Regions from separate parts of the Klebsiella ornithinolytica genome, predicted to be linked through region 1. Evidence: predicted binding sites of a transcription regulator. Region 1 holds the regulator's gene; each other region holds the start of a gene.
What was found. Region 1 encodes CRP, which controls carbon source genes, mostly activating them, when cyclic AMP is high. Its sites were predicted from a motif close to ATGTGANNNNNNTCACAT; they were not measured.
Positions count from the first base shown of each region.

Region 1 (11,079 bases):
GGGTTACAAAAAGCACCGTCATCAGGATCCAGTAAGGCTTGGGAAGGTTCAGGGCACTTCCCATCAGGCTCGCGGCCGTTAACATCACGCAGATACGCGCAGCGTTACGTAACGCCGGTGATTTTAACGAGAGATAGTTTTTTAGCGCGGGCAGCAGCGGCAGACGGCGCTCTTTATCCGCCATCAGGTTGCGAGCGTACAGCGGGCGCTGGGTACGCAGCACCCGGGCTATTCGGCTGAAGTGCCAGGCGCAGAACTGCCCTACCGGGTTGTCCGGATGCTGCCAGGCAATTTTCTCCAGCGCGCCGATCTGCTTATCCATGTTAAAGCGCCGCGGATAGCGGTGGTACAGGATGTCATCGGCCAGCACCCGCAGGCGAGCGGCAACGGTTTGCGCGTTCCAGCGGATCACCGCCTCGGCATGGCTGCGTTCTACCAGTTTTTGTACTTCTTCGGGTTGGTGCAGGCTGACGGAGATATGTTCCTGCAAATCCAGCGCCATCTGAAACGCCCGCAGCAGGCGCTTGTGGTCATTGCGCTGGTTCGCCGCCAGCATATGCATCTGCTGGTAGCATTGGGTGATCAGGTCCACCACCTTCTGCTGGCGCGTGAGCAGCGGCGGCAGTGAAGTGGTGGGATCGATATGCTGGGTCAGCAGGCTGTATTTGGCTTCGCAGTAGTTAGCCAGCTCGCGATAGAGCAGGCTCAGCGATTCGCGCAGCGGCTGCTCGCGCCATAGCCAAAACCAGAACCAGTTAAACAGACCGTACCACAGCGTCCCGAGGGCGTAGATCAGCAGTGGCTCCCAGACGGGCATGTTTCCGGCAAGGCTCAGGGTAAAGATCGCGGCAATCAACGAAGCGGGCAGAAGCCTGGCGTGCAGAGAGCTGATCTCCGCCGTCACGCCGAGCAGCAGCGCCAGGCCGCTGAGAATCAAAGGTAGCGGGATCGCCTGCTGAAGCAGAAGCTGGACGACCAGACTGCAGCCGGCGAACAGCGAACCGCCAATAATCAAGCGTTTAAAAAAACGTTTGTGCGGCGTATCCAGACCGGCGACGTTACAGCAGGCGGGCACCAGCGAGAACAGCAGACCTTGCTGTAAATGACCGAGGAGGAGGCCGATTGCGACAGGCAAACACAACACCAGCGTTTGCCGCAGTGCATAGTTGACTTCCGGGTGATAAATCAGCCTGCGCCACATAGAGGGAAAACAAAAACGGCGTATTGCGCAAGCAATACGCCGTTTTATCGACTTAACGCGTACCGTATACGACGATAGTTTTACCGTGTGCGGAGATCAGGTTCTGATCTTCCAGCATCTTCAGGATACGGCCAACGGTTTCGCGGGAACAGCCAACGATCTGACCAATTTCCTGACGGGTAATTTTAATTTGCATACCATCAGGGTGGGTCATCGCATCCGGCTGTTTTGCCAGGTTCAACAGCGTCTGAGCGATGCGCCCGGTGACGTCGAGGAAGGCAAGGTTACCCACTTTTTCTGAGGTCACCTGCAGACGGCGAGCCATCTGCGACGACAAGCGCATCAGGATATCCGGGTTAACCTGAATGAGCTGACGGAATTTTTTGTAGGAGATTTCGGCCACTTCACATGCGGTTTTCGCACGTACCCAGGCGCTACGCTCCTGGCCTTCTTCAAACAAGCCTAATTCACCGATGAAATCGCCCTGGTTGAGGTAAGAGAGGATCATCTCTTTACCTTCTTCATCCTTGATGAGCACAGCCACAGAGCCTTTGACGATGTAGTACAACGTTTCTGCTTTTTCACCCTGGTGGATCAGCGTGCTTTTAGATGGGTACTTATGAATGTGGCAATGAGACAAGAACCATTCGAGGGTAGGGTCTGTTTGCGGTTTGCCAAGCACCATGCGCGGTTATCCTCTGTTATAAGCTATCTCCGGGTGCCGACACTACACGGCATCCGGGCATGCAATCGTATTGTTTCCCTATGCCTGGGAAACGGGCTGGTGATTTTTCTTCAGCCTGTAATGTGAACTCCTCTGCATACATGCAGTACATCAATGTAATACTGTAGCATCCCGACTGTTTTAGCATAGCTTTTGCCGCATGTCTCCTGGTGTCTCGCTTCAGCATGATGCAGGTCGCCTTCCGTTGCGAGAATTGTTATGTACGCGTAATCTGTCAGGAAAATTGCAACCTTGGAGTTAAATTTTATGCAAGCTCGTGTGAAATGGGTTGAAGGGTTAACCTTCATCGGAGAGTCGGCTTCAGGTCACCAGATTCTGATGGACGGCAACTCCGGAGATAAAGCGCCAAGCCCAATGGAGATGGTGCTGATGGCGGCGGGCGGATGCAGCGCGATCGATGTCGTGTCTATTTTGCAGAAAGGTCGTCACAACGTGACTAACTGTGAAGTCAAGCTGACGTCTGAACGTCGGGAAGAGGCGCCGCGTCTGTTTACCCATATCAACATGCATTTTATTGTCACCGGCAAGGAGCTGAAAGATGCGGCCGTCTCCCGTGCGGTGGATCTGTCGGCGGAGAAATACTGCTCGGTGGCGCTGATGCTGCAAAAAGCGGTGAACATCACCCACTCGTTTGAGGTGGTAGAGGCGTAATGCCAGATACCCGGTGGCGCGATGCTTACCGGGTTGACACCGTCTTGCAGGCCGGCGCAAGCGTAGCGCCGGCCGCGAATTTAAATTGCTTTACCTTCCATCAAGCGTTCCACCAGCGGCGTCATGATGAGCTCCATCGCCAGCCCCATTTTCCCGCCAGGCACCACCAGCGTATTGATATGCGAGATAAACGAGCCCTGTAGCATCGCCAGCAGCCAGGGAAAATCGATATCCGGTAGGTTGCGGAAGTGGATCACCACAAAGCTTTCATCCAATGACGGAATGCCCTTCGCCGCAAACGGGTTGGAGGTGTCGACAGTGGGGACGCGCTGGAAGTTGATATGGGTGCGCGAAAACTGCGGTGTGATGAAGTTGATATAGTCTTCCATTGAACGGACCACGGAATCCATCACCGCTTCACGGGAGTGACCTCGTTCACTGGTATCGCGGATGAGCTTCTGAATCCATTCCAGGTTGACGATAGGCACCACGCCAACCAGCAGGTCGACATTCTGCGCGACGTTATACTGCGGCGTGACAACCCCGCCGTGCAGCCCTTCATAAAACAGGACATCGGTCGGTTCCGGTAGCGGTTGCCACGGTGTGAATGTGCCCGGTACCTGATTCCACGGCACCGCCTCATCATAGGTATGCAAATACTTGCGCGACTGGCCGCTACCGTTACGCCCGTACTCAAGGAAGGTGTTTTCCAGCAGGCCGAAGTCGTTGGCTTCCGGGCCGAAGTAGCTGATGTGTTTCCCCTGATCGCGCGCTTTGCGGATCGCCATGTCCATTTCCGGGCGGGTATAGCGATGGAAGCTGTCGCCTTCTACCTCCGCGGCACGCAGATTTAGCTGGGCGAAAATTTTACGAAAGGCGAGGCTGGTGGTCGTGGTTCCCGCGCCGCTGGAGCCCGTGACGGCAATCACCGGATGTTTGGCAGACATAACAACTCCCAGATTAAACGATGTGTGGCGCCGCCTTAGCCGTGAAACTGCTTGCGGGGCATGATGTTGACCGTCTCGTGCAGTTCTGACCACACCAGCACGGCTTCTCCGCTTTTCAATTGCTGTTTGACGTCGGCGACTTTATCCGCCAGCGAGCGTTCATGTTCACCATAATCGGTGCCCTCACGCAACACAAAGCTTTCGATCAGGTTATCCAGCGTTTCGGGATCCAGATCGTGCCAGGGAATAATCATTTTTGTGCTCCCAACCAACGGGTTAACCAGTCCGGGATACGCTTTTCCAGCCACATTTCCGGTTTGCGCAGCGTGCCGCCGACGAATCCGACGTGTCCGCCATTTTCGGTCAGCTGATACTCGACGTTTACCGGGAGCTGCTCTTGCGGCGGAATGGAGTGGTGGTCCATAAAAGGATCGTCCTTCGCATGAATGATCAGCGTCGGTTTCGTAATGTCGCTGAGGCGCGGCATGGCGCTGCACTGGCGATAGTAGTCCAGCGCATCGGCGAATCCGTGAATCCTGGCGGTGATCATATCGTCAAACTCGCGGATGCGGCGCATACCTTTGAGCTGGCGGAGATCAACCGGTAGCGAGCCGGGATAGGCTTTCAGCTTACGCGCGGCGTTGGCCTTTAACAGATTGAGCAGATAACGCTGATAGACCCGGGAAAAGCCCTTGTCCATATGATAGCTGCAGGCTTCGAGCATGAACGGGGCTGAGACAATAACCGCGGCATCAAGCGGGACATTATCACCTTCTTCGGCCAGCAGGCAGCCCAGCATATTCCCGCCCAGCGAATAGCCGACGGCAGCGGTCGGCACCGCACCCCATTCGCGTTGTAGCCAGTGCAGGAACCAGCGGCCATCTTCGGTTTCACCCGAATGATAGATGCGGTTATTGCGGTTGGGTTCGCCGCTACAGCCGCGGAAATGCATCACCACGCCCAGCCAGCCGCGCTGCATGGCTGCATGGATAAGGCCATGAGCATAGGGGCTGTGCAGGCTACCCTCCAGCCCGTGGAACACCACCAGTCGCGGTTTGTGTTGCGCCCCGGCGGGGTCTTCGCTCCACGCCAGATCGACAAAATCACCGTCCGGGAGCTCAAGTCGCTGCCAGTGCGGCGTGAATCCCAGCTTACGGCGAATCAGGCGCGGCAGCATGGTCTGCAGATGACGATTGCCCACGCCGCGCATAGGGTGAAACTCACGCGAGTCGTTTTCGGGGGGCGTCATTTCTGTGGGGGTGATTTCAACCATAGCACCAGAGCAGTTAATCATCTTATAAAACAGTATACCGCGCATGAAGTGCGCAGGTTATCCAATATGTGGTCTTGCGGCCTGTGCTATAGGTTACACGAAATTGAAGCCGGATGAGGACTGCTCTTGCGGGATAAAGATGGCCCGCTGCCCGGGAAGGCTGGAAGGGGAAACAGCCACCGCCAGGAGCGAATGGCTGTGGGGCTGGCTTAAAACATGCTGTTGCCGCTGGCGGTTTTTTCCGGAACCGTCTGAATAACATCCCAGTGCTCAACGATCTTGTTCTGCGCATCGAGGCGGAAAATATCGATAATCGCCCGGGTGACGCCCGGCTCGCGGCCGGTGGACGCAACGTGCAGAACGACATAGTCGCCGTCGACAATCACGCGTTTAATCTCGCTGTGAGAGTCGGGGAATTTCTCTTTCAGAAAGGCGATGAATTGACGAAAGCCTTCGGGCCCATCCTTCGCACCAGGATTATGCTGGATATACTCGTTTCCGAGGTAGGTTTTTGCGGCATCAAAGTCTTTATCGTTCAACGCTTTATTATAAAAAGCGATGACGTTTTCTTTGTTTTTCAATTCGCTCGCGCTGTAGGCGGCAAAAGCGGAGTGGGTCAGGGCACAAAGCAGTGAGAGGGAGATAAGCGTTTTTTTTACCATGGCAATGCCTCTTCGCAGATGAGTGTTGCGGTTTATAGCAGGGGCATATAACGGCGCGTTCCCATAACTCAGCGCCACTGCGTTTATACTCCCTGCCCTATCATAACCCGTTTTAACCTTCCTGTAGCATCTGTTCCAGCTGCTCTTGTGCATCCAGCCAGGCCATTTCACACTCTTCGAGACCGGATTTGGCACTGGCCTGTTGCTGCAGACAGCTGGTCAGCTCTGCTTTGCGGGAGGCATCATACAGCCCGCTGTCGCCGAGCTTCTCTTCCGCCTGGGCGAGCTGCGCGTTGAGCTTATCCATCTCTTTTTCGAGGCGGCTAATCTCTTTACGCAGCGGCTGAGTGAGCGTCCGTAATTCCGCTTCCCGACGTTTCTGGTCTTTGCGGGCCTGTGCGCTGTTACCGCTCTCTTTCGCAACGTCAGACGACGAGCTCTCCTGTTTCTGCGAGTCGCTGAGCCACTGCTGATAATCTTCCAGGTCGCCATCGAACTGCTCGACTTTGCCGTCATGCACCAGATAGAGATCGTCGGTGGTGGAACGGATCAGGTGGCGATCGTGCGAGACCACCACCAACGCGCCTTCGAAATCAATCAGCGCTTCGGTCAGGGCCTGACGCATATCGAGATCGAGGTGGTTCGTCGGTTCATCGAGCAGCAGAAGGTTAGGTCGCTGCCAGACGATCAACGCCAGCACCAGGCGGGCTTTTTCACCACCGGAGAAACGCTGCGTCTCTTCGTTGACCTTATCGCTCTGGAAACCAAATCCGCCGAGATAGTCGCGCAGTTTCTGCTCTGTCTCCTGAGGTGCCAGGCGTGCCAGATGCTGTAACGGGGATTCGTCAGCGCGCAGAAACTCCAGCTGATGCTGAGCGAAGTAGCCGAGCTTAATACCTTTAGCGAGGCCAATCTCGCCATGCAGCGGCTGGAGTTCGCCGGCCAGCAGCTTGATCAGCGTCGACTTGCCGGCGCCGTTTCGCCCTAACAGGCCAATGCGTGAACCGGGCACCAGGTTTAGTTTGATAGAGTCCAGAATCACCCGTTCGCCGTAGCCGGCGCTGACTTTTTCCATTTTCAGCAGCGGGTTTGGCAGGCTTTCCGGCGCGCGGAAACTAAAGTGGAACGGGTTATCGACGTGAGCCGGTGCGATAAGCTCCATGCGTTCCAGCATTTTAATGCGGCTCTGGGCCTGCTTGGCCTTGGTGGCCTTGGCGCGAAAGCGGTCGATATAGCTTTGCAGATGGGCGACGCGCAGCTGCTGGCTTTCATACATCGACTGCTGCTGTGACAGGCGGGTTGCGCGCTGCACTTCAAACGAGCTGTAGTTGCCGGTGTATTCGAACATCGTTTGCTGTTCGATATGAATAATTTTATCGACGATCGGATCCAGGAAGTCACGATCGTGAGAAATCAGAATCAGCGTGCCGGTGTAGCCTTTCAGCCATTTTTCCAGCCAGATGACCGCATCGAGATCGAGGTGGTTAGTCGGTTCATCGAGCAGCAGCAGATCGGAACGACAAATCAGCGCCTGCGCGAGGTTCAGGCGCATACGCCAACCGCCGGAAAAGTCGCTGACCGGGCTTTCAAGCTGTTCATTACTGAATCCCAGCCCGTGCAGCAGACTGGCGGCGCGCGAACGGATGGTCCAGGCATCGATGGCATCCAGTTTGCCGTGCACCGTCGCGATGGCGTGGCCGTCATTGCGCTCGTTGGCCAGTTTTAAATCGGCTTCGAGCTGGCGATATTCGCGATCGCCATCAATAACATAATCAATGGCTGGCTGCGGCAGCGCAGGGGTTTCCTGATTAACCCACGCCAGCTGCCAGTTACCCGGAAAGGTCATACTGCCGCCGTCGGCGCTAATCTCGTTTTTCAAAAGCGACAGCAGCGTGGATTTGCCGCAGCCGTTTTTGCCCACCAGGCCGACCTTCTGGCCAGGATTGATGGTGGCGGTGGCGTTGTCCAGGAGGACCCGTACGCCGCGACGAATTTGTAACGAGGAGAAAACAATCATAAGGCGCCGTATGTTCTGACTATGTTAGTTTGTCATTATGATAATGTAATGTGGTAGCAAATTGCTCCACCGGGCCGCAATGGTAGCCCAAAACGAAGACGATACACAAAGTCATTCTGGTTGCGTCGGGACGCAGCCGTTGTGCAGGCCACCAGAAGACGTTCGGGAGGGGAATGATGTCTCAGACAGCGAAGGTTTTGCTGCTGTATGCCCACCCAGAATCCCAGGATTCCGTGGCCAACCGGGTTTTACTTGAACCGGCTTTACAGTTGCCAAATGTCACCGTGCACGATCTCTATGCACACTACCCAGATTTTTTTATCGATATTACCCACGAGCAGGAGCTGTTGCGCCAGCATGAGGTGATTGTTTTCCAGCATCCGCTCTATACGTGGAGCTGCCCGGCATTGCTGAAGGAGTGGCTGGACAGAGTGCTGACCCGCGGCTTTGCCAGCGGCGCCGGAGGGAACCAGCTTGCGGGAAAGTACTGGCGTAGCGTGATTACCACCGGTGAGCCCGAGAGCGCCTACCGACGCGATGCCAATCGCTATCCCATGAACGACATCCTGCGCCCATTTGAACTGACTGCCGGCATGTGCCGGATGCACTGGATGAGCCCGATTATTGTCTACTGGGCTCGCCGACAATCGCCTGCCGATCTGAAAAATCACGCGCGTGCTTATCGCGACTGGCTGGCTAATCCCATCGCGGCAGGAGGCATAAATGGAGGGCGCTGATCTGCTTTTAGCGGGAGTCCTGTTTCTGTTTTCTGCCGTGGTGGCGGTGCCGTTGGCCGCCCGGCTCGGCATCGGCGCGGTATTAGGCTATCTGCTGGCCGGCATTGCGATTGGCCCCTGGGGACTGGGTTTTATTAGCGATGTTGATGAGATTTTGCACTTCTCCGAACTGGGCGTCGTGTTCCTGATGTTCATCATCGGGCTGGAGTTGAATCCGTCTAAGCTCTGGCGCCTGCGCAGCTCCATTTTTGGCGTCGGGGCGGCGCAGGTTGTGCTCAGCGCGGGTATTCTTGGCGGATTACTCATTGTGACCGGGTTTTCCTGGCAGGCGGCGGTGGTCGGCGGTATTGGTCTGGCGATGTCGTCTACGGCAATGGCGCTGCAGTTGATGCGTGAGAAAGGAATGAGTCGCAGCGAGTCCGGACAGCTGGGGTTTTCGGTGCTGCTGTTTCAGGATCTGGCGGTGATCCCCGCGCTGGCTCTGGTACCGCTGCTGGCCGGTTCCGGTGATGACCATCTTAACTGGGTGACCGTCGGGCTGAAGGTTCTGGCCTTCGCCGGGATGCTTATTGGCGGCCGTTTTCTGCTGCGACCTGTTTTTCGGTTTATCGCCGGCTCCGGGGTGCGAGAAGTATTTACCGCCGCAACGCTGCTGCTGGTACTGGGTTCGGCCCTGTTTATGGATGCGCTCGGTCTGTCTATGGCGCTCGGTACTTTTATCGCCGGCGTTCTGCTGGCTGAAAGCGAGTATCGCCATGAGCTGGAGATCGCCATCGAGCCGTTTAAAGGGCTCTTGCTTGGGTTGTTCTTTATTTCCGTCGGCATGGCATTGAATCTGGGCGTGCTCTATACCCACTTACTGTGGGTGGCGGCAAGCGTTGCCGTGCTGGTGGCGGTAAAAAGTCTCGTGTTGTACGGCCTGGCGCGGGTATACGGGGTGCGTAGCTCGGAACGGATGCAGTTTGCGGGAGTGCTGAGCCAGGGGGGCGAGTTTGCGTTTGTGCTGTTCTCACTGCCGGCATCGCTGCGACTGTTCGAAAACGATCAGATGGCGCTGCTGCTGGTCACGGTCACGCTATCGATGATGACAACGCCGCTGTTGATGACGCTTATCGATCAAATTCTCTCCCGGCGCTTTAACCAACCGGAAGAAGAGGATGAAGCGCCGTGGGTTGAGGACGATAAACCGCAGGTGATTATTGTCGGCTTTGGCCGCTTCGGGCAGGTTATTGGTCGTTTGCTGATGGCCAATAAAATGCGGATTACCGTGCTGGAGCGCGATATCAGTGCGGTTAACCTGATGCGTAAATATGGCTATAAAGTCTATTTTGGCGATGCGACGCAGCTGGAGCTTCTGCGCTCGGCGGGGGCGGAGGATGCGCAGTCGATTGTTATCACTTGTAACGAGCCGGAAGATACCATGAAGCTGGTGGAGATGTGTCAGCAACACTTTCCGCATCTGAATATTCTGGCGCGCGCCCGGGGGCGTGTTGAGGCGCATGAATTGCTGCAGGCCGGCGTGAAGCAGTTCTCGCGTGAAACGTTTTCCAGCGCGCTGGAGTTGGGGCGCAAAGCATTGATTACCCTGGGCATGCACCCGCATCAGGCGCAGCGCGCGCAGCTGCACTTCCGTCGTCTGGATATGCGAATGCTGCGTGAGTTAATGCCCGTGAATACTGATACGCTGCAGATATCACGCGTGCGGGAGGCTCGCCGGGAGCTGGAAGAGATTTTCCAGCGCGAGATGCAGAAAGAGAGCAGGCAGCTTGACGGTTGGGATGAGTTTGAATAAGGGTCAAATAATGATGGCAGTGCGTAAACGTTTTATTGCCGGCGCAAAATGTCCGGCGTGTCAGGCGCAGGATTCTCTGGCAATGTGGCGTGAGAATAATGTCGATATTGTTGAGTGTGTTAAGTGTGGCCACCAGATGCGTGAGGCGGATAAAGAGGCGCAGGAGCACGTCCGTAAAGATGAACAAGTGATTGGCATTTTTCATCCGGACTAGCGTTATCTGTCGCCTTTTTTTAAGCTAGAGGGTACACGGCTGCAGAATTCCGCTACAATCTGCGCCACTATTCTTCCCATGCTCAGGAGATATCATGAAAGTAGCAAAAGACCTGGTGGTCAGCCTGGCCTATCAGGTACGTACAGAAGACGGTGTGTTGGTTGATGAGTCTCCGGTAAGCGCGCCGCTGGACTACCTGCATGGTCACGGCTCCCTGATTTCCGGCCTGGAAAATGCGCTGGATGGCCATGAAGTGGGCGACAAATTTGACGTAGAAGTCGGCGCGAACGATGCGTACGGCCAGTACGACGAAAATTTGGTTCAGCGTGTTCCTAAAGACGTCTTCATGGGCGTTGATGAACTGCAGGTTGGCATGCGTTTCCTGGCGGAAACCGACCAGGGTCCAGTGCCGGTTGAAATCACCGAAGTGGACGACGAGCACGTCGTGGTTGATGGTAACCACATGCTGGCTGGCCAGAATCTGAAGTTCAACGTTGAAGTTGTTGCGATTCGCGAAGCGACTGCAGAAGAGCTGGAGCACGGTCACGTGCACGGTGCCCACGGCCACGATCATGACCACGATCATGAAGGTTGCTGCGGCGGCCACGGCCACGATCACGACCACGGTCATGAACATGGCAAAGGTGGTTGTGGTAACGGCGGCTGCGGTTGCCACTAATACCCATCGTCTTTCAGGCCGCAGGCGCGTTGGCCTGGCTTTCAAACCCCGGTGACATCGTTCTCTATGCTGCCGGGAGTTCTCAAGCCTGCCGCCATTCTGCGACTCGACATTCTTAGGGTATTCAATCCGGTAGACATAGTGCTGCCGGAGATAGTCAA
Region 1 is NZ_CP130153.1:438,149-449,227, forward strand. It holds gene Q1L34_RS01960 (YccS/YhfK family putative transporter) at 1-1,201, opposite strand, end outside; gene crp (cAMP-activated global transcriptional regulator CRP) at 1,254-1,886, opposite strand; gene Q1L34_RS01970 (OsmC family protein) at 2,193-2,597, shown strand; gene Q1L34_RS01975 (phosphoribulokinase) at 2,678-3,544, opposite strand; gene Q1L34_RS01980 (YheU family protein) at 3,580-3,798, opposite strand; gene Q1L34_RS01985 (hydrolase) at 3,795-4,754, opposite strand; gene Q1L34_RS01990 (nuclear transport factor 2 family protein) at 5,027-5,479, opposite strand; gene Q1L34_RS01995 (ABC transporter ATP-binding protein) at 5,592-7,496, opposite strand; gene kefG (glutathione-regulated potassium-efflux system ancillary protein KefG) at 7,670-8,233, shown strand; gene kefB (glutathione-regulated potassium-efflux system protein KefB) at 8,220-10,025, shown strand; gene Q1L34_RS02010 (YheV family putative zinc ribbon protein) at 10,039-10,239, shown strand; gene slyD (peptidylprolyl isomerase) at 10,334-10,918, shown strand.

Region 2 (11,079 bases), 1.5 Mb from region 1:
CGGGAAAGTGAAAACAACCGCGCAGATGACGGCACTGGTGTGGATGCTGTGGCGACCAAACGCCTGGGTAGAGTGGGCCGGAATCGCCCTGTTCCTCGTGGCAGCGGTGCTGACGCTGTGGTCTATGCTGCAGTATTTGAACGCCGCACGCGGAGATTTGCTTGATCAGTGATCGTTTCGCCGCAAATTTCAGCAAACGACACAAGGATTTAAAAAATATCGTTGACTCATTTCGCCAGGTAAGTAGAATGCAACGCATCGAACGGCAGCACAGCTTGCCAGACGATAACAAAATCAAGTGATTAGCAAATTTGCTTGATAATGCGGGAATAGCTCAGTTGGTAGAGCACGACCTTGCCAAGGTCGGGGTCGCGAGTTCGAGTCTCGTTTCCCGCTCCAGATTAAAAACATCGGCAGATGCGGGTGTTTAAGTATTAAGGCGCGTTAGCAAAGCGGTTATGTAGCGGATTGCAAATCCGTCTAGTCCGGTTCGACTCCGGAACGCGCCTCCAATTTACATCCCGAGCCCGGATGGTGGAATCGGTAGACACAAGGGATTTAAAATCCCTCGGCCATAGGCTGTACGAGTTCAAGTCTCGTTCCGGGTACCATTGGGATTATAGAATAAAATCAATGATAAGCAGTGTCGTGAAACCACCTACGGGTGGTTTTTTCATTTCTGAAATCCCTCCATTCCTGATATCACGGCGTAACATCTTTCTTGTCGCACGGTCCGCCGACTGACGGAGCAACCGCAATTATTCTGCCATACCGACCGTTTCCCGAAGATCTCATGACGGGGTAATTTACGCCGGGTGAAATCCCGCCAGGCCAGCCGCTTAAACTGATATCATCAATGTCTCTGTTCTTCGGAAAAGGTGTTCATATGCTGCATTCTGGCCAGCCGGCGAGGCGTAGAATTTTCATCGGCGATATCCACGGTCAGTACCACAAGCTCGCCGCTTTGCTGGAACACCTTGATGCTCTGTACCAACCGGATGAGCGTTTACTGATCTTCGTCGGCGATCTGATTGATAATCAGCCAGGGGCGCAGATCGACCACCTGGCGGTGCTGGAGCGGGTGAGGGCGGAAGTGGAATCGGGACAGGCGATATGTCTGATGGGCAATCATGAATTTAACGCCGTTGGCTGGGCACTGCGCCATCCGCATCGCGCTCAGCCGCTGCGGCCGCACTCCCCGAATAATCGACGTCAGCATCAGGCCTTTCTGGCCGATGTCGTCGAAGACACTCCGCGGCATGATTTCTGGATCGACTGGTTTAAAACGCTGCCGCTGTTTGTTGATTATGGCGATATTCGGGCGGTACATGCCTGTTGGCAGGACAAGACGATTGCCCGACTGCGACCGTGGCTGGATGAACAGAATCGGTTGAAACCCGAAAGCTGGGTCGCTGCTTTTGATCAACAGCATCCTCTGTTCCGGATGATCGAGACCGTGCTTAAAGGACCAGAACTGAAACTACCTGCAGGCTTTAGCTTCGTGGATAAGACGGGCGTCGAGCGCCGCCATATTCGTCTGCGCTGGTGGCGGGATGATGCGAAAACCTATCGCCAGATAGCCCAGGTTCAGCCGGAAATGATCGGCCGGATCCCGGATATTCCTCTGGAGCAGACCCATCTGGACACAACAGATGTCCCGGTGGTGATCGGTCACTACACTTTATCCGGTGAACCTTGCTCCTTGAGCGAGCGTGTTGTCTGCGTCGATTACAACGCGGCGAAAGCCGATAACCCGCTTTACGCCTGGATTCAGGAACCCGGTTCGCAGCGCGCGATAACGGGGACGTTTGTCCGCCAGCCCACAACCCTCTCCCGCCATCCTGCCGGGTAGTACCGGTATTCAGCGTTTCCCCCCCATTTTTCTCAGGCGCGGTATGGCCAAACTGCGGTAAAATAGCGCTCCGGTTCGCCGGACTATTATCCTTTGGGAACGGAACGCCGTTATGGCAATAAAAACAAATTAAATGAGGGATCTTATGGCTACATTGCTTGAAAGCTACGGTGATTGCTTCCGCAAATATGCCACCTTTCGCGGGCGTTCGGCTCGCAAGGAGTATGTGGTTTTTACCGTCGCCAACTTTGTGCTTTCGGCCGTACTGGGGTTGATTCCGATCGTGGGAGGCCTGTTTGGCCTGATCATCATTATCCCCGGCATCGCGGTTGCGGTGCGCCGTCTGCACGATTTGAACAAATCAGGCTGGTGGCTGCTGTCACCCTATGCTGTTCTGCTGGTTGGCTTTATCGGCATTATCGCCACCGTTGATAACGGCGAGGCGGCCGTCTGGGTATGGATAACGGCGGCGGGAGGCATGGCGGCGCTGGCGTTGTCTATCTGGCTGCTGTTTGCCCGCGGCACCGATGGTGTCAACCGCTATGGCGACATTCAGCAAGAGAGTGAATACAGCCCGTCAGCAGCCCGGCAGAGCGCGCCGCTCTCATCCGCCGATGATGTGCGGGAACGCCTCGCGCAGGCGAAAAAAATGTTCGATGACGGAACCATTACCGAGAGCGAATACGAAACGATGCGCGCCAGCATCATTAAAGACATTTAACGCTTGCTGAGTGCGCTGCCGGGTGGTTTTCTCCCGGCATTTCCGCTACTGTATGCGCCATTTTTCTACCACGACGAGCCTGTTTATGAAAACCGGACCCCTGAACGAAAGCGAACTTGAATGGCTGGACGATATCCTGTCGAAATACGCCACCGAGGGCGCCATCCTTGATGTCTCAGAGCTTGACGGCCTGCTGACGGCCATTCTCTCCGGCCCGAAAGAGATTGAACCGGCTCAGTGGCTGCTGGCTATCTGGGGCGGAGCGGACAATGTGCCGCGCTGGGCGAATGACCGCGAGCGCGACCACTTTGTTAACCTGACTCTGCAGCACATGAGCGACATTGCCGAGCGTCTGGACGAGTATCCCGATCAGTTTGAACCGCTGTTTGGGACCCGCGAAGAGGAAGGTCAGGAGCTGACGATTGTTGAGGAGTGGTGCTTCGGCTATATGCGCGGCGTCGCTCTCGGAAACTGGCCCGCTCTGCCGGAAGAGCCGCAGTCGGCGCTGGACAGCATTGCTTTGCACGGCACGGAAGCGCAGTTTACAGCGGTTGAGGCGCTCTCTGTCGATGAGTTTATCGCCAGCGTGGATCATATCCGCCCGGCAGCGCTCTCGTTGTACCAATACTGGACTGAGCATGCTGAGCCGGAAGTCGTGCAGCAACCGATCCGCAATGAAGTCAAGGTCGGGCGTAACGATCCCTGTCCCTGTGGCAGCGGTAAAAAATATAAGCAGTGTTGCTTAGCGAAATAAATAACGGGTCTGCTGGTCTGATGCCGATCGTTTAAGGATCGGCTGACCGCTCCGGCAGAGGGGGAACTATCCGTCATCTCAAAGAGATTGCCGATTTTTATCCGGCGCTGTCAGGTTTTCAACACGCCTTCGGATAAGTCTGTCCTGGAGGTCGCTGTTAAGCCAGGGATGTCGGTTTTACGCTGGTTTGCGCGAAAAGGGGTCTGTCGCGTGGGTTCCGTGGAATATTCCGTCCGCGTATTTCTGTTTCCTGCGCGACAGATGAACTTCCCAGGGCCGGTTTCGCCCGGCCCTGGGAACCCGGCATCGCTCTGGCCGGCGATAAACCAAAAAAATGCGGGTCGCCTTTAAGTGACCCGCATTAGGCCAGAGGCCGTTTTTTTTATCCTACCGCCGGGAGCAAACCCGCGACGATGCAAAACTGAATAGCGACAATCGCAATACCACACAACAGCACCAGCCACAGCGCCGGTGTTCCCCCGGCGACCCGCCAGGGAGCGTCAGGGTGCTGTTTCCGACTCTTCATCACCAGCAGCGAAGGCAGCATGAGCGCCAGCACCGCCAGCGCGACGCCGGCATAGCCCAGCGCCATCACGAAGCCGCGCGGATAAAACAGGGCAAACGCCAGCGGCGGGAGGAAGGTGATTGCACCGCTTTGCAGACGACCGCCGGGGCTGTTTTTACGCTGGAACAGATCGGCCAGATAATCAAACAGTCCAAGCGCCACGCCAAGGAACGAGGTGGCCAGCGCGAGGTCGGCGAACAGATGCACTGCCAGTTCAACGTGCGGCGACGCCACGACTTCGCGCAGTGCTTCCAGCAGTCCGTTCAGGCCGGCATTTTGCGCCAGCAGCGCGGTAAACGCCGGGGAGTCAATACTGCCGAGCGTCGCCAGCTGCCAGAAAATATAGGCGACCAGCGGGATAAAGCTACCGATGATAAAGACCCGACGCAGCTTACGAATATCGCCGTTAAGATAGCTGACGATGCTCGGCACGCTACCGTGAAAACCGAAAGAGGTAAAAATCACCGGGATCGCCGATAGCGCCAGGCCCTGCTGGAGCGGGAGCGTCAGCAGATTGATGCGATGGATATGCGGCAACAGCAGCGCCAGCATAATGGCGAGAAAAATGATCTTGGCGCTAAACAGGAAGCGGTTAAACAGATCAACCAGCGATGTGCCGAGGCAGACTACCGCGCCACCAATGGCGGTAAACAGCAACACGCCGCCCGCAGGAGGAAGCGACCAGCCCAGCCACTGGTTGAGGCTGGAGGCCAGCAGTTCGCCCGCGCCGCTAATGTAGGCTGCGGTTAGCGCATACATCAGGAATAACATGCAGAAGCCGGTCACCCACTGCCCGTAACGTCCGAGATAACGTGCCGCCAGCGAACCGAGCCCCATATCGGCGGGCACGTGCTGATAGACCTCCAGCAGTAATAACGCGGTGTAGCACATCAGCGCCCACAGCGCGATCAGTAAGCAGAAGGTGACGCCAAAACCCACGCCCGCGGAAGCCAGCGGCATTGCCAACATCCCTGCGCCGATTGTGGTCCCGGCCACGATTAAAATACTACCCAGAGTGCGGTTCTTCACGTTTCTCTCTATCCATGAAGGAATTAACAATAAAATATGTCGCGCAGAGTATGTGAAATTATCATTCTCGTCAAATGAGGGTTACAGTGGTTGTAATTAAATATTTACACTCCGCGAAGGCCGCCTGAAGGCTGCGCTGGCGCAAAGCTTCCAGCCGTTCGCCGGGCTATGCTGGGCGTTTTACAGGAGGAGCTATGCAATCGATTCATGGTCATGAAGTGCTGCAGATGATGATCGCCTCGGGCGAACCTTACTCAACGGCCACTCTTGAGGCGGCAATCATCGCCCGCTTCGGCGCAGATGCACGTTTTCATACCTGCTCGGCAGAAAATTTAAGCGCGGCGGAGCTGGTGGCATTTCTACAGAAAAAGGGGAAGTTTGTTGCCGTAGAGGCGGGGTTTAATACGCGTGAGAGTAAGATCTGCCGGCATTAATTTAGCGGCGAAGCCGAAACTTCGCCGCCGGGATAATTAATTCTGCGTGTCGAGCGTCGCCAGCTCTTTATCAATAAAGTACAGGCCTTCGCCGCTTTTACCGGCGAGGGTCAGCTTATCAATAACAGATTTAAATAATTTCTCTTCTTCGTGCTGTTCAGCCACATACCACTGCAGGAAATTAAACGTCGGATAATCCTGATTAGTCATGGCGGCGTGGGCCAGCTCATTAATTTTCTGGGTAATCAGCTGTTCGTGTTCGTAGGTGACGCGGAACAGCTCATCCAGCGATGCGTACTCGGCAAACGGTGAGGAGATAGCGTTGATGCAGGGCAGGCTGCCGGTATCGGTCAAATAATCAAACAGGCGCTGCATATGGGTCATCTCTTCCTGCGCATGACGGCGGAGGAATGCGGCGGCGCCTTCAAAGCTGTGGTAGCTGCACCATGCGCTCATTTGCTGATAAAGCAGAGAAGAATAAAGTTCAAGATTCATCTGCTCATTCAGTTTATCGATCATTTCTGTTTTCAGCATCGCGTGTGCTCCGAAAATAAAGGGTCAACGTAATTGTGCGGTTACTATAATTTGTTATTAATTTATTTGCAAAAAGTAAATTAAAAAACTTATTTATTAAAAATGAAAATGGGAATAAAACGCATTGGCAATTTAATAAGTAATGAGAATGGTTTCGGTTTAATATTTTAGTCAGTTCGTATTATCAAAATAAAAAACAGAAATAAGGTGTCTGGCGTTGGCAGGAAGATGGACTGCCAGGGAGCTGACTGCGTCTCTGCCTGTGGCGGCTGGTACCGGGAGGGCGGGGGCGAAGGCGAAAAATGTGAAGCGCTACGTAATTTATAAAACAACTTTTCATAAAATTTGAAAGTGCGTTTGTTAAGTAGTAGAGTCCATCATAACGCTAACGAACTATCGCGGGAGTGCCCGCACAGCATTCAGGAGAGTAAAGCATGAAAATTGCACTGATGATGGAAAACAGCCAGGCCAGCAAAAACGCCATCATCCTCAACGAGCTAAACGCCGTTGCCGATGAAAAAGGGTTCCCGGTATACAACGTCGGGATGAGCGATGAGCACGACCATCATCTGACCTATATTCATCTGGGCATCATGGCCAGCATTCTGTTGAATTCGAAAGCGGTTGATTTCGTGGTAACCGGCTGCGGAACCGGACAGGGCGCGCTGATGTCGCTGAACATCCACCCAGGCGTAGTGTGCGGCTACTGTATTGATCCGGCTGATGCCTTCCTGTTTGCGCAGATTAATAACGGTAATGCGCTGTCCCTGCCGTTTGCCAAAGGTTTTGGCTGGGGTGCCGAGCTGAACGTGCGCTTTATTTTTGAAAAAGCCTTCACCGGTCGCAATGGCGAAGGTTACCCACCGGAGCGCAAAGAGCCGCAGGTGCGTAACGCCGGGATCCTGAATACGGTGAAAGCTGCCGTGGTGAAAGATAACTATCTGGATACTCTGCGCGCTATCGATCCGGAACTGGTCAAAACGGCTGTCTCCGGCCCGCGTTTCCAGCAGTGCTTCTTCGAGAACTGCCAGGATAAAGAGATCGAAGCTTTTGTCCGCCAGATAGTCGGCTAAGCAAGCTCTCGTTTTTTTCGAATAAGGCCAGCCTCCGCTGGCCTTTTTGCTGCTATTTTTTGCTCTGCGAGACGCTGCTACCGGCATCTTTGCTCAATCGCAGACTATCTACCATTCCCACCAGACAAATTAAGGCAATAAAGACAAAGGAGAGCCGGAAGCTGATCCCCGGTAGGGTCGTCAGACTTAACCACTCACTGGCTTTTTCACCCATGCGAATGCCGATCGCGCCGAGGGTGATCCCCAGACCCACGGCCAGCTGTGACGCGGTACTGAACAACGTATTGGCGTAGCTCATCTGCGCAGGCGGAACATCGGCAAAAGCAAGCGTGCTCACACCGGTAAACTGAATCGAGCGGAATACGCCGCCGAGATACAGGATCATACAAATAAGCCAGACCGGGGTCTGCGGCGTTAAAAAAGCACAGGCGAGCAGCGAGATGACGTTTAGCGTCCCGTTTATCAATAGCAGCCGACGGAAGCCGAGCCAACGGATGAGCGGGGTGGTGGCGGGTTTAATGGTGAAGTTGCCGACAAACACCGCCAGCACCAGCAGCCCGGAATGGAACGGATCCATACCAAAGCCAACCTGAAACAGCAGCGGTAACAGAAAGGGGACGGCGCTGATGGAAGCACGGAAAAGCGATCCTCCGTACATCGTAACCCGAAAGGTGGGCACCTGTAGCGCATCGAGACGTACCATCGGCCACTCTGCCCGGCGGAAATGGCGCAGAGCGAACAGCATGCATCCCGTACCGATCCCCAGCAGGACCAGGGTTGTCCAGCCTTGTGGTCGGCTATCGCCAAGCAACTCCATGGCGCTCACCAGGCTCACCATAGCAACCGATGTCGCAAAGAAGCCGGGAAGGTCAAAGGGACGTCGCTGCGCTTCGCGGATATCGGGAATAATTCGCAGCGACAGCGCGATGGCGATCAATCCCAGAGGAACATTAATAAAGAAAATCCAGTGCCAGCTGGCATAGCGGGTAATAAAGCCACCCAGCGGTGGACCGATGATCGGCGCAACCAGCGCCGGCCATGTCAGTGTGGCAATGGCTTTGATGAGCTGATCTTTTGGCGTGGTACGCAGTACCGCCAGGCGGCCGACGGGCACCATCAGCGCGCCACCAATACCCTGAAGGATTCGCATGGCGACAAAGGTGTCCACGTTGCCGGCAAAGCCGCAAAAAACGGAGGCAAGCGTAAAAATGGCCAACGCCAGCGTGAAGATCTTACGCGCGCCGAAGCGATCGGCAATCCAGCCGCTGGCCGGGATCAATACCGCCAACGTAATCAGGTAGGCGCTGATGCCGATATTGAGGTCAACCGCCGCAACGCCAAAATCTTTTGCCATGTCCGGCAGCGCGGTAGCGATTACCGTCCCGTCAAGAAACTCCATGAAAAATGCGCCGGCGACCAGCAGCGCAGGAGCAGAGAAGGCGCGGCCTTCTCGTGAAGAGATATCTGTACTCATTGTGTGTTTGCCATCGCCTGGTGAGGTGCCTATCGCGGGAAAAACGTGCAGGCTCTTAACTCTGCGATTTCCCTCACTTTTGTTTAATTTATAAATTATTCTTGTAAATAAATTGTGATTTAGCGCATGTTTCTATTGATTTATGTGATGCAAGTCATATTATAGACCCCATCAATGGTAACACCTGCATAACAAAACCGGAGTCGCTTCATGAAACTGCGCAAAATTCTGAAGAGCATGTTCGAGCAGTACTGCAAAACATTCAAAGATGTACCGCCTGCCGGTATGTTCTGATAAAAAAACCTGCTGCGGCAGGTTTTTTTATCTCTCGGGATTTAGGTTACTATTACGCTCCTCGAAAAAGGAGTAATAAATGTCTCAACATCTCACCGAACAAGACGAACTGGTTTCTGACGTTGTCGCCTGCCAGTTGGTTATCAAACAGATTCTCGACGTCATTGATGTCATCGCCCCTGTTGAAGTCCGCGAAAAAATGACCACGCAGCTGAAAGCCATCGATTTTGCCAGCCATCCGGCTTCGGCCGATCCGGTGACGCTGCGCGCGGTCCAAAAAGCGATTGCGCTGATTGAGCTTAAGTTTACGCCGCAGGGTGAAGCACACTAAGTTGTTTCGCCCCGCTATCGCTGTCGATGGCGGGGCGAAAACCAGACGTTAATGAGAGATAGCGGCCCTTGCCGACGCCGGCTGTTCATCTTTAAATAGCTTACTGTTGCCCCAGCACTCTTCATAACGATGGCCGACTAAATCCTCCACGATAATACGCACATCGGACGGGATATCGCTAACCTTACCCCCTGCTTTAATCCGCGCCACTTCCTGCAATACGACCAGGTGCGCTTTGCGATCCAGTTTCATCTGCTTGCTGAAGACAATGGCCGCCAGCGCCAGCAGGATCACGCCGCTACAGAACACCACCGCAATGGCGGTCACGGCGCTTTCTGGTTGCGTATGCGCTTTAGACTGGAACCCGTAAAAGCTGAGAATAGCTCCCATCGTGAAGACAATAATCGAACGCAGGATTTTTCCGGAGAAGGTCATGGCGCCCGCGTAGATCCCTTCGCGGCGGCGGCCGGTATAGATCTCATCAACATCGGCGAGGAAGGTGTAAACGGTCCATGGAATGTAGTACACGCCGCCGGTACCCAGGCCAAACAGCACCGTGATCCCAAACATCAGGATGGTTGCCAGATGAGCGGGCAGATGGAAAAACCACAGCGAGGTGTACAGCAATACGGAGAAAATCACGATGCTCAGCGCCAGAATATAGGGCTTGCTGAATCCCTTTTTCACACACAGGCCGATAAACAACGCCGTAGAGAGCAGCTGCAGAATCGAGTTCAGGCTGTTCAGCCCGGCGACCATCGCCGGATCGTGCTGCAGGACAAAGATAACGAAGTAGGTAAAGATCGAGGCAAACAGCCATTCTGCGCCGAAACCGCAGAGATACATCCCAAGATGTTTGCGGAACACGCGTAGATAGAAGGTTGAACGCATATCCTTCGCCAGCATCAGCAGGGTCGTGAGCAGGCCTTTTTTCTCATTCACGCGAACTTCTTCTTCACGCGGGCGCTCCCAGCTGCAAAACCACAGGCAGGAGATGGCGATAATCAGAATAACCCCGTAGGTCAGCCCGGTCAGGAAGAACGGTGTGGCGGAGTCTTTGCCGTACAACAGGATAAACTGACCTGGGATGAACGCCGCCAGGAAGTTGGCAAGCTTGCCGAAAATGGCTTTATAGCCGGTCAGTTTAGAGCGTAATGAGAAGTCGTCGGTCATTTCGGTGGCTAAGGTTTCATAAGGCACCATGACTGAGGTATAAATAATCTCAAAGACGACGTAGGTGCAGAGGTAGTACCAGAAACCCAGCCCCTCAACCCACAGCAGCGGGTAAAACATCATCAGCGGGATACCGATCAATAAAAAGAAACGTCGGCGTCCGAAGCGTTTGCCGAGCCGCGTTTTACCGAAGTTATCGGTCAGGTAGCCCATTAACGGATTGCTGATCGCATCGATGATGCTGGCGACGGAGAAAATGAACGACGCCTCAATCAGCGTCAGTCCGCAGAACGTGGTGTAGAAATAAAGTAGCCAGGCGCCGCTGATTGCCAGCGCGCCGCTCCCCAGTAAATTACCGCCGCCGTAGGCTAGCTGATGGCGTAACAAAATCGGTCTTCCCTGCAACCCTTGTGAGGTTGAAGCCGCGTATCCTGCCATTAATATAAACCTCATGTTTTAAATTTTTGAAACGCTGTTTTTATATTCTTAAAGTCGATGGCGAAAAGTGATCGCCGTCACTAATCACCCGCTGCGCCATTTCCCAGAGCAGGAATGCGATCGGCTTAAAAGTTTTTAATGCTTTTCAGGAATAAGAACGGCGCCTGAACGGCGGAAATGATGTGTCAGAAACAGCGATCGCTGGAACGTTATCCGCGATGGACGGAGGCGTGAAGCGGAGGGATTGATGATCCGGTGTCGTTTATTCGCGCAGCGGAACGGTGGCCATACGGCGGTCTGCAGGGCATCGTCCGGCGGGTTTTAGTGCCAACGCTGCGCGGTTGCGCCGGCCAGGGCGAGCGCTATGCTGCGATGCGAAAGCCGTTCTCTCGGGATCCATACTCGCT
Region 2 is NZ_CP130153.1:1,898,687-1,909,765, forward strand. It holds gene pgsA (CDP-diacylglycerol--glycerol-3-phosphate 3-phosphatidyltransferase) at 1-172, shown strand, start outside; tRNA gene Q1L34_RS08840 (tRNA-Gly) at 324-399, shown strand; tRNA gene Q1L34_RS08845 (tRNA-Cys) at 439-512, shown strand; tRNA gene Q1L34_RS08850 (tRNA-Leu) at 526-611, shown strand; gene Q1L34_RS08855 (metallophosphoesterase) at 887-1,852, shown strand; gene Q1L34_RS08860 (DUF805 domain-containing protein) at 1,998-2,573, shown strand; gene Q1L34_RS08865 (YecA/YgfB family protein) at 2,659-3,327, shown strand; gene tyrP (tyrosine transporter TyrP) at 3,710-4,921, opposite strand; gene Q1L34_RS08875 (YecH family metal-binding protein) at 5,116-5,355, shown strand; gene ftnA (non-heme ferritin) at 5,392-5,889, opposite strand; gene Q1L34_RS08885 (RpiB/LacA/LacB family sugar-phosphate isomerase) at 6,324-6,962, shown strand; gene Q1L34_RS08890 (MFS transporter) at 7,015-8,436, opposite strand; gene azuC (stress response protein AzuC) at 8,647-8,730, shown strand; gene Q1L34_RS08900 (DUF2766 family protein) at 8,810-9,061, shown strand; gene Q1L34_RS08905 (MFS transporter) at 9,110-10,672, opposite strand.
Region 2: a site for CRP is predicted at 8,579-8,596, ahead of azuC (stress response protein AzuC). Genes of this name have one in related genera too.

Region 3 (8,098 bases), 2.2 Mb from region 1:
CCAGGGTCTTAGACAGTGAGCTGCAATAAATAACATTTCCGCACCTGTCGAAGGCTTTACACGCAGGCGGACGCTGCGCATCCCCGGCCAGATCGCCATACACATCGTCCTCAATTAAAGGGATGCCCATGCCGGCAAGCAGGGCCACCAGATCCCGCTTGCGCGCGACGGGCATGCTGGCACCTAACGGATTCTGCACCGTGGGTGAGGCAAGAACGGCCGCAGGACGGTGGCGCTGAAGGGCTTCTTCAAGCGGCGCCAACAGTAAACCTTCAACAGGGTCAGTGGGGATCTGTAATGCCTTCAGGCCCAGATCCTCCAACAGCAGGAGCGTGCCGAAGTAGGCAGGCTGCTCAATTGCCACGGCATCACCCGGTTGGCACACGGCGCGGAGAGCCAGGCGTAGCGCCTGGGTTGCCCCTGCGGTAATGATAAGGTCATCCGCGCCAAAAAGTGCTCCCCACTGTGCCGCGCGCGCGGCAATCTTTCTGCGCAGGTCTGCTCTCCCCGGGGGCAGGCTGTAGCTCTGCCCGCGCGCATCAAGCCGACGACCTGCAGTCTGCAATGCCCTTTGCAGAGTATCTACGGGAAGCCAGGCGGGATCCGGTAGCGCGGCGCCAAGCGGGACCAGGCGCGCCTCGGCGCTCCCGAACAATGAGCGGGCTATTGCGGACATGGTTACCGGCACGGGGACGGGTAAAGAGGCGGTGCCCGGCCTCTCCCCGGCGGAGATGATCTGGTGGACAAAGTAACCTGAGCGTGGTCGCGCGATAATCAGCCCCTCCGCCTCAAGATAACGTAGGGCCTCCAGCGCCGTGGGAAGGCTGACCTGCTCGCGCTCGGCCAGTTTACGCGCGGAAATAATCCGATCTCCTGTGCGCAAAGCGCCTGAAGTCAGCGTCAGCCGCAGCAATTCGGCTATTCGGCGATAGTGGGGAGTCGGCGGGGACGGGTCGGACATCGTAATCTGTATAGTCTGATTTTTGATAAATCTGACTATACAGGCGATACGAGGCGCCATCTATAGTGTGGGCAACACAAACCAGCCAAGGAAGTCCCATGCACAGCGACAATTTTGATCTTTCCCTCTACTTCCGGCGCATAGGCTATAGCGGGCCTGCGGCTGCCGATACCGCCACGCTACAGGCGCTCATGCGCCACCAGCTCTTTGCGCTCCCCTTTGAGAATCTGGACGTACAGGCAGGTAAAATCGTTTCGATGGAGCCTGATGATATTGCCAACAAATTATTACAACAGAGCCGGGGCGGCTACTGCTATGAACTCAACGGACTGTTTACGATGGCGCTGGAGACGCTGGGTATAACCTACCGTTTTGTCGCGGCGCGGCCAATGTTCTATCCCGCGCGCCGGCCTAAAACCCATATGGCGGTCATTGCCGAAGTTGATGGCCGTCAATGGCTGTGCGACCTTGGGTTTGGTAGCTACGGTATCCGCGCGCCGCTGGCCTTAGATGAACTGGATACGGACATCATTCAGGATTTTGATACGTTCCGGCTGAGTCGCGATGCGAGTGGAGACTATCTGCTTCAGGCCATGGTTGACGGAGACTGGTGCGATCAATACGGTTTTGACCTGTCGCCTCAGGAATGGATTGATTTTGTTCCGGCTAATTACCTTAACTCCACGCACCCCGATGCGGTCTTTGTACAAAAGCTGCTTGTCATCCAGCATCGACCCGAGGGGCGCTATATTCTGCTGGGCAATATGCTTAAGACCATTACTGCAGACAGGGTAGAAAAGCAGTGGCTGACAGAAGACGAAATTGCGCATGCGCTGGAAAACCGTTTCGCGCTTGTGCAGACCGTTCAGGTTTAAGCTATTTCATCATCGAGAAGCTGACTTTAATGTTACCGCGCCCAACGGCATCTTGCAGCTTATTCGCCGCAACGACCTTGCCGATCGGCGTATAGCTGTAGGATGTGCGAAAGGTCTCGTAAAAAAGAACAACAGTATGACCACCGTATAACATGAGATCCCCCTGATAGAGGGTTTCAGGGCGGATGGGATTGGGGGGTAAAGGATGGGGTAAGTCAGCGAATTTCTCATTGCCGTTAAGCTCCTGCATCGTCAGCGTTAACGGCAGCTGTTTGATAAACGCCTTCGCTGTCGGATTATCAGCAAGCTCAACGTCGTAACTCTGTTGATGGAGGGTCAATTTCACAATCATCGGCTTCTCCTTACCTGACGGAACAGCACCCCCGGCATAAACGGGAAACACACAATGATTAACCAGGACAAATAACAGCGCTAACGGTTTATTCAACATGGCTCTCCTGTAAATTTTCCGCTCCCTTTATGGGAGCGGCGGGTAGCACTATTTCAGATTGGTTTTAAAGAATGACGTCAGCTTCGCAAAAGGGATCAGATCCGTTCGGTCGTACAGATCGACATGGCCTGCACCAGCAACGATATAGAGCTCTTTCGGTTGAGCTGCGCGCGCATAGGCATCCTCGCTAAACTCTTTTGAATGCGCATTGGCGCCGGTAATAAACAGCATTGGGCGCGGGGCAATGGTTTCAATATCGTTGAATGGATAGAAATTCATAAATTTGCCAATGCTGCTTAACAGCGGTTTGGTGGTCAGCGCCTCTTTCTCGCCCTGCGGGGTATAGCCGCCTCGCGCTGTACGATAGAAATCAAAAAACTCACGCTGTATGGCCGGTGTGGCGTCATCCAGCTTGTTTACGGTCCCCGGAATATATGCCTTCTCTGCACCGTTAAATTCGGCCTGTCGCTGTTCGATGGCCGACTGGATGAAGGACTGACGTTGCTCTGGCGTCTGGGAATGATTCAGGCCATTGCGGAAAGCCGAGCCCATGTCATACATGCTGACAGTGGCAATCGCTTTCATCCTGGGGTCAATTTTGGCCGCGCTGATAACAAAGCTGCCGCTGCCACAAATCCCCAGCACGCCGATATTCTCAGGATCAACGTACGGCTGGCTACTGAGGTAATCAACTGCCGCGCTGAAGTCATCAGAATATATTTCCGGCGAAATCAGATGACCCGGTTTACCTTCACTTTCACCCCAAAAGGAGAGATCGATTGCCAGCGTCACAAAGCCCCGATCCGCCAGTTTTTGCGCATACAGATTCGAGCTTTGCTCTTTTACCGCCCCCATCGGATGTCCGACAATAATTGCCGGATTTTTGACATTCTGATCCAGCGTTTTCGGAATAAATAAATTGCCTACAACGCTCATCTGGTACTGGTTTTTAAACGTCACCTTTTGCTGGATAACCTTATCGCTTTTATAAAAGTTGTCGGCGCCTTTTGACATATCCGCCGCAGAGGCGGCAAACGAGCTGATTAACAGCCCCAGCGCCAGCGTCATATTTTTCATGGAGTTTTATCCTCTATTGTGAGTGGTGTGTTTTACGTGATGTCAGAATGGTTAACCCCGCAGCGACAATCAGCAGCCCGCTACTCAGCGCAAAAGTGCTCTGCCAGCCGGTGTGATCAAACGCCAGGCCGCCAAGCGTGGAACCCAGGGCGATAGAAAGCTGGATCGCCGCGACCATCAGGCCGCCGCCGGCTTCGGCATCATCAGGCAGCGTACGCGCGACCCAGGCCCACCATCCGGTTGGTGCAGCTGTCGCCATCAGTCCCCAGAACCCCAGTAGCGGCACGACAAACCAGAGGTGTTGGCCCGTGAGTATGAGCGTCACGGCGACGACAGCCATGAGTGAAGAGATGGCTGCAAGCGTTGAATAAAGGCCCCGCTTTAAAAAATGACTGATCACCAGCGTGCCAATAAAACCCGCTATCCCGATGGTCAGCAAAATGAGCGATAAGGCGCTGATATCCACCCGGGTGACGGTTTCAAGAAACGGCCGTACGTAGGTGAATAACGAGAACTGCCCCATAAAGAACAGCCCGCAGGCTAGCAGGCCAACGGCAACAACGGGACGGGAGAGCAGATGAAAAGCAGAACGCCCGGGCTGCCTGTTGTTGTCGGGGGCCATCGCGGGGAGGCTGAAGCACTGCCAGATGAAGGCGGCGATCGCTACCGGAACAAGGCAGAGGAACGCTCCGCGCCAGCCCATTACGGCGCCGAGATAACTGCCGAGCGGTGCCGCGATAACGGTTGCCAGGGCATTACCGCCATTGAAAATAGCTAATGCGTGAGGGACCCGGCGCCGTGGCACCAGACGCAGCGCAGTGGCGGCAGACATCGACCAGAAGCCACCGATCGCAATGCCAATCAGGGCGCGACCCGTCATATAAATCAGGTAGCTGGGGGACAGGGCGACCATAGTTGCCGATAAAGCCATTAATGCCGTCATGCCCAGCAGCAGATATTTACGATTCAGATTCCCGGCAAGAGTCGAAAGAGACAGGCTGGTCAACACCGCCAGCGCCCCGGAAATGGCGATCCCCTGTCCAGCCAGCCCTTCACTCACCCTGAGGTCGGCCGCGATGGGCGTCAGCAGGCTAACAGGCATAAATTCTGAGGCGATAAGCACAAAGACGCAGAGCGTCATCGCCAGCACACCGCTCCAGTATGCGCGCTCCTGGTGATGTGAATTTTCATGACTGAGTGTGGACATAAACGGCTACCTCTGAATATCGACCCGGCTGAATTCAGGCAAGCCGGGGCCGGACGCTATTCACGGGAATAACGACAAAAAAACGCACGCATAAACATGCTGTTGACGCTTATCAATTGCTGAAAGTTTTACATGACTGGTGTAGCCTGACTAGCTAATGAATACTTAATAGGCTTATAAGCCTGAGTTATTAATCGGGAGTGTCAGCCGAATGAAACGCAACCTGAATGACCTTCTTTATTTTGTCACTGTTGCCCGTGAAGGGAGTTTTACCCGAGCGGCGGCGCATCTTGGTGTGACGCAACCCGCTCTCAGTCAGGCGATTTCAGCCCTGGAAGAGCGCATGCAAATTCGTCTCCTTACCCGAACCACCCGCAGCGTGTCGCCCACCGCAGCCGGAGAGCGGCTGCTGCAGGCCATCGGCAATCGTTTTGATGAAATTGAAGCTGAACTGGATATGCTCACGGAACTGCGTGACAAACCTGCCGGTACGGTACGAATTACCTGCGGGCCGGATGTGTTACGTACCACCTTATTACCCAAACTGACGCCGCTTCTGCGTGAATACCCGGATATTCATATTGAGTTCGATGCTAATCACGGTTTCCGCGATATTGTTGCCGACCGCTTTGATGCTGGAGTGCGTCTGGGCGACACCATTGATAAAGATATGATTGCGATACCGATTGGCCCGGAATTACGCATGGCGGCCGTGGCTTCGCCGGAGTATTTTTCACGCTACCCGATTCCGCAAACTCCGCATGAACTGACGCAACACTGCTGTATAAACCAGAGAATGGTCAAATCCGGGGGGCTGTACGTCTGGGATTTTGATCAGGAAGGTGGTGATTTGAACGTTCGGGTGAACGGGCAGGTGACGTTCAACACTTCAGAGCATATTGTCACCGCCGCACTGGCCGGATTAGGCATCGCTTTTTTACCTGAGCAAGAGTTTGGCGCACATATTGAAGAAGGTCGGCTGATTCGGGTGCTGGAAACCTGGTGCCAGCCTTTCCCTGGCTACTATCTGTATTACCCCAGCCGGAAGCAAGTTTCTCCCGCATTTTCGCGGGTGATCGATGCTCTGCGTGTTTACCGTCGGCGCCAGCCCGTAGACAAGAACCGGTAATTCTGTTTCCTCATGCCCGGACGGCTTCTGGTATGAATACCTGAAGCCGTCATGCTACAGGGGGATGCCTGGGCGGCTGTAGAGTGACGCTCTTTCGGTCTGTTTCTCCGATCTATTTAGATATCTCTGGTAAACGATGTTTGCCTGAAATATGCCAGACGCGGGTGGTTGCTTAAACTATAATCCCCGGCATTTATTGTGGGGGAACTTAATGAAAAGTATGACAGCAGTATTGAGTATTGTGCTCGCAGGAACGTTATCAGGGTGCGCAGCAGTCCAATATAACGATGGTGAAAAGGTCAGCATTCAGGCTGATGCGTGGTACGGTCTCGATAGTTTGCATTCTACGGCCGTTAAAGCCTGTCAGCAGTATGGCAAATCAAAAGCAGTATATGTCCATAGCGCAAATATGAACCCGAATTTGCCGAAGGGCAGCGGGGTACAAAATACCATCTGGAAATGTGAGCCATGATGAGGCCGGGTTGCTGAATCTGTGCCAGACAGAAGGTGATATTCGGCGCGTAAGGCAGGGAATAAGAATGCCGTTCCGGTACGGTTTGCTGAATATCGGCTATGCAGTAGCTTGCCAGATATTTAGTCGCCGGTGCCGCAGCGGCATTGCCGTCTTTAGTGTAGGCCAAGACGGATCAGTTCAACGGGTTCGAACTTACCTTCATTCCCTTCAACTTCAACGGTTTTGCTGCGACGTAATTGGGCGGGGGTGAGTCCACTGGCGTGGATAGCAACAATTTTACCCGTTTTACCTGTCCCATTAATCATCACCTGGCTTCCGTTGGTAATAGGATTGCGGTTACGATCGTAAGTGACCATGGGTATTTCTCCTTTTTTCTCTGTGCATCAAAAAAAACCGTATTGCGTACAAGGCCGGGCCCTGGCAACGGACGTAATATAAATACGCCTTTGCGCCTGCCATGTTTTGAGTTTGATCAATGTCACACTTTTTAGCCGTTAAGAGGCGACTCTTCTCCGGGTGAGCGGTATTTTAATAGTTAAAGAACGCATAACACTTACTTTTTTATAAAAAAACATAATATCAGCGTGTCGCTTTTTATCTGTTGATAGCGATAAACGCGAATATTCTGTTGAACTAATAATCGATACCGCCCTGGGTAATTTCCCGGATAAACCCATGGACCTTCTGCCAGAAATTATTTTCGCTTTTAGCCCTTCTTCCCGGGAGAAGTCAGACTTGATACCGCAGGGTTATTGCAGGCCAGGGCGATGCCGGTAAACGGTGGTTGGCGCGAAAGGGGTCTTCGTACGCTGGCTCGCGTGTTCTGTGGAATATTCCGTTCACGTGAGGTTCCGCACGCTGCTTTTTCCTGCGCGACAGGTTAACGGCCCAGGGCCGGTTTCGCCCGGCCCTGGGAACCCGGCATTGCGGCAAGAAAAATCGTCGCGACGCGATACCTTCATCTCCGCCGTCTGGCTGTTCGGGGACGGCAAGAGGTAACCTCCCTGTAAGGCTTGCCTCCGCCAGGTTATTCGTCCCATCCCTGGGACTCACCCCTTCGGGGCCGACGTCAACGTCGTTCAAAAACGCTCCGGGCGTTTTTGTCCATGCTGGCGGCCCCGGCTCAGCGATTTTCAGCCGCGCCAGCCCCCTGCGGCATGTCCCGTTATTCCATGCTGACCATTCCGCCGCTGAAAAACCTTCAGCAAGGATATCGCAGCGTGGCGGCCACGGGAGGGCAGCGCAATGCCGGGGGCAGCCGACCTTAAACGATCGGCATTAATCTGCGGGTGGCTTGATTAACAGCTGTAACAAAATGGCCTTACCACCTTAGCGAAGATCTGGCCCGTGAAAGTGTCCACCACCAGGACCACCGCCGGGTCCGCCTCCGTGGCCTCCCGGCGGAAGGATGCATCCGGAAAGAGACATGACTCCGCAGAGCACAAAAATGACAAGGATAATTTTTTTCATAATAAACTCCTGAACTGGCGAGCCTCAATTCCAAACCAAAAATGTGATTATTTTATGGAGAATCAATAATTCCCCTTCGCGACACACCTTAATTAGGAATATTCCATGAGGAAGCCTGGCCGCGAGGTCATCAAAGCGATGTGTTGACCTGAGTGATATTTCTGCTGACTCACCGAAGGGGTGTCCAACACCGCTATTCTTCTGTTGAGAATCGACAATTAGCACTATCGCGGGGCATGAGACCAGGAAGACTAGCTCTCACGCTGTGCCTGAAGTCGGTAGGACGGCAGAGCTTCCGCGAAGGGCGGCGATAATCCTCCCCACATCGTACCGAAGTACGGCATAGCGCCAAGTACCGAAGTACGGCATAGCGCCAATCACCGCGTCCGAACCGAGTCGTTATGACGAAAAAATGTGGGATCTTACCGCCAGCAGAGAGAGAGCATTGTCAAT
Region 3 is NZ_CP130153.1:2,623,923-2,632,020, forward strand. It holds gene Q1L34_RS12465 (aminotransferase-like domain-containing protein) at 1-1,021, opposite strand, end outside; gene Q1L34_RS12470 (arylamine N-acetyltransferase family protein) at 1,060-1,836, shown strand; gene Q1L34_RS12475 (cyclophilin-like fold protein) at 1,838-2,287, opposite strand; gene Q1L34_RS12480 (alpha/beta hydrolase) at 2,336-3,364, opposite strand; gene Q1L34_RS12485 (MFS transporter) at 3,378-4,571, opposite strand; gene Q1L34_RS12490 (LysR family transcriptional regulator) at 4,783-5,700, shown strand; gene Q1L34_RS12495 (hypothetical protein) at 5,912-6,172, shown strand; gene ydfZ (putative selenium delivery protein YdfZ) at 6,328-6,531, opposite strand.
Region 3: a site for CRP is predicted at 6,642-6,659, ahead of ydfZ (putative selenium delivery protein YdfZ). Genes of this name have one in related genera too.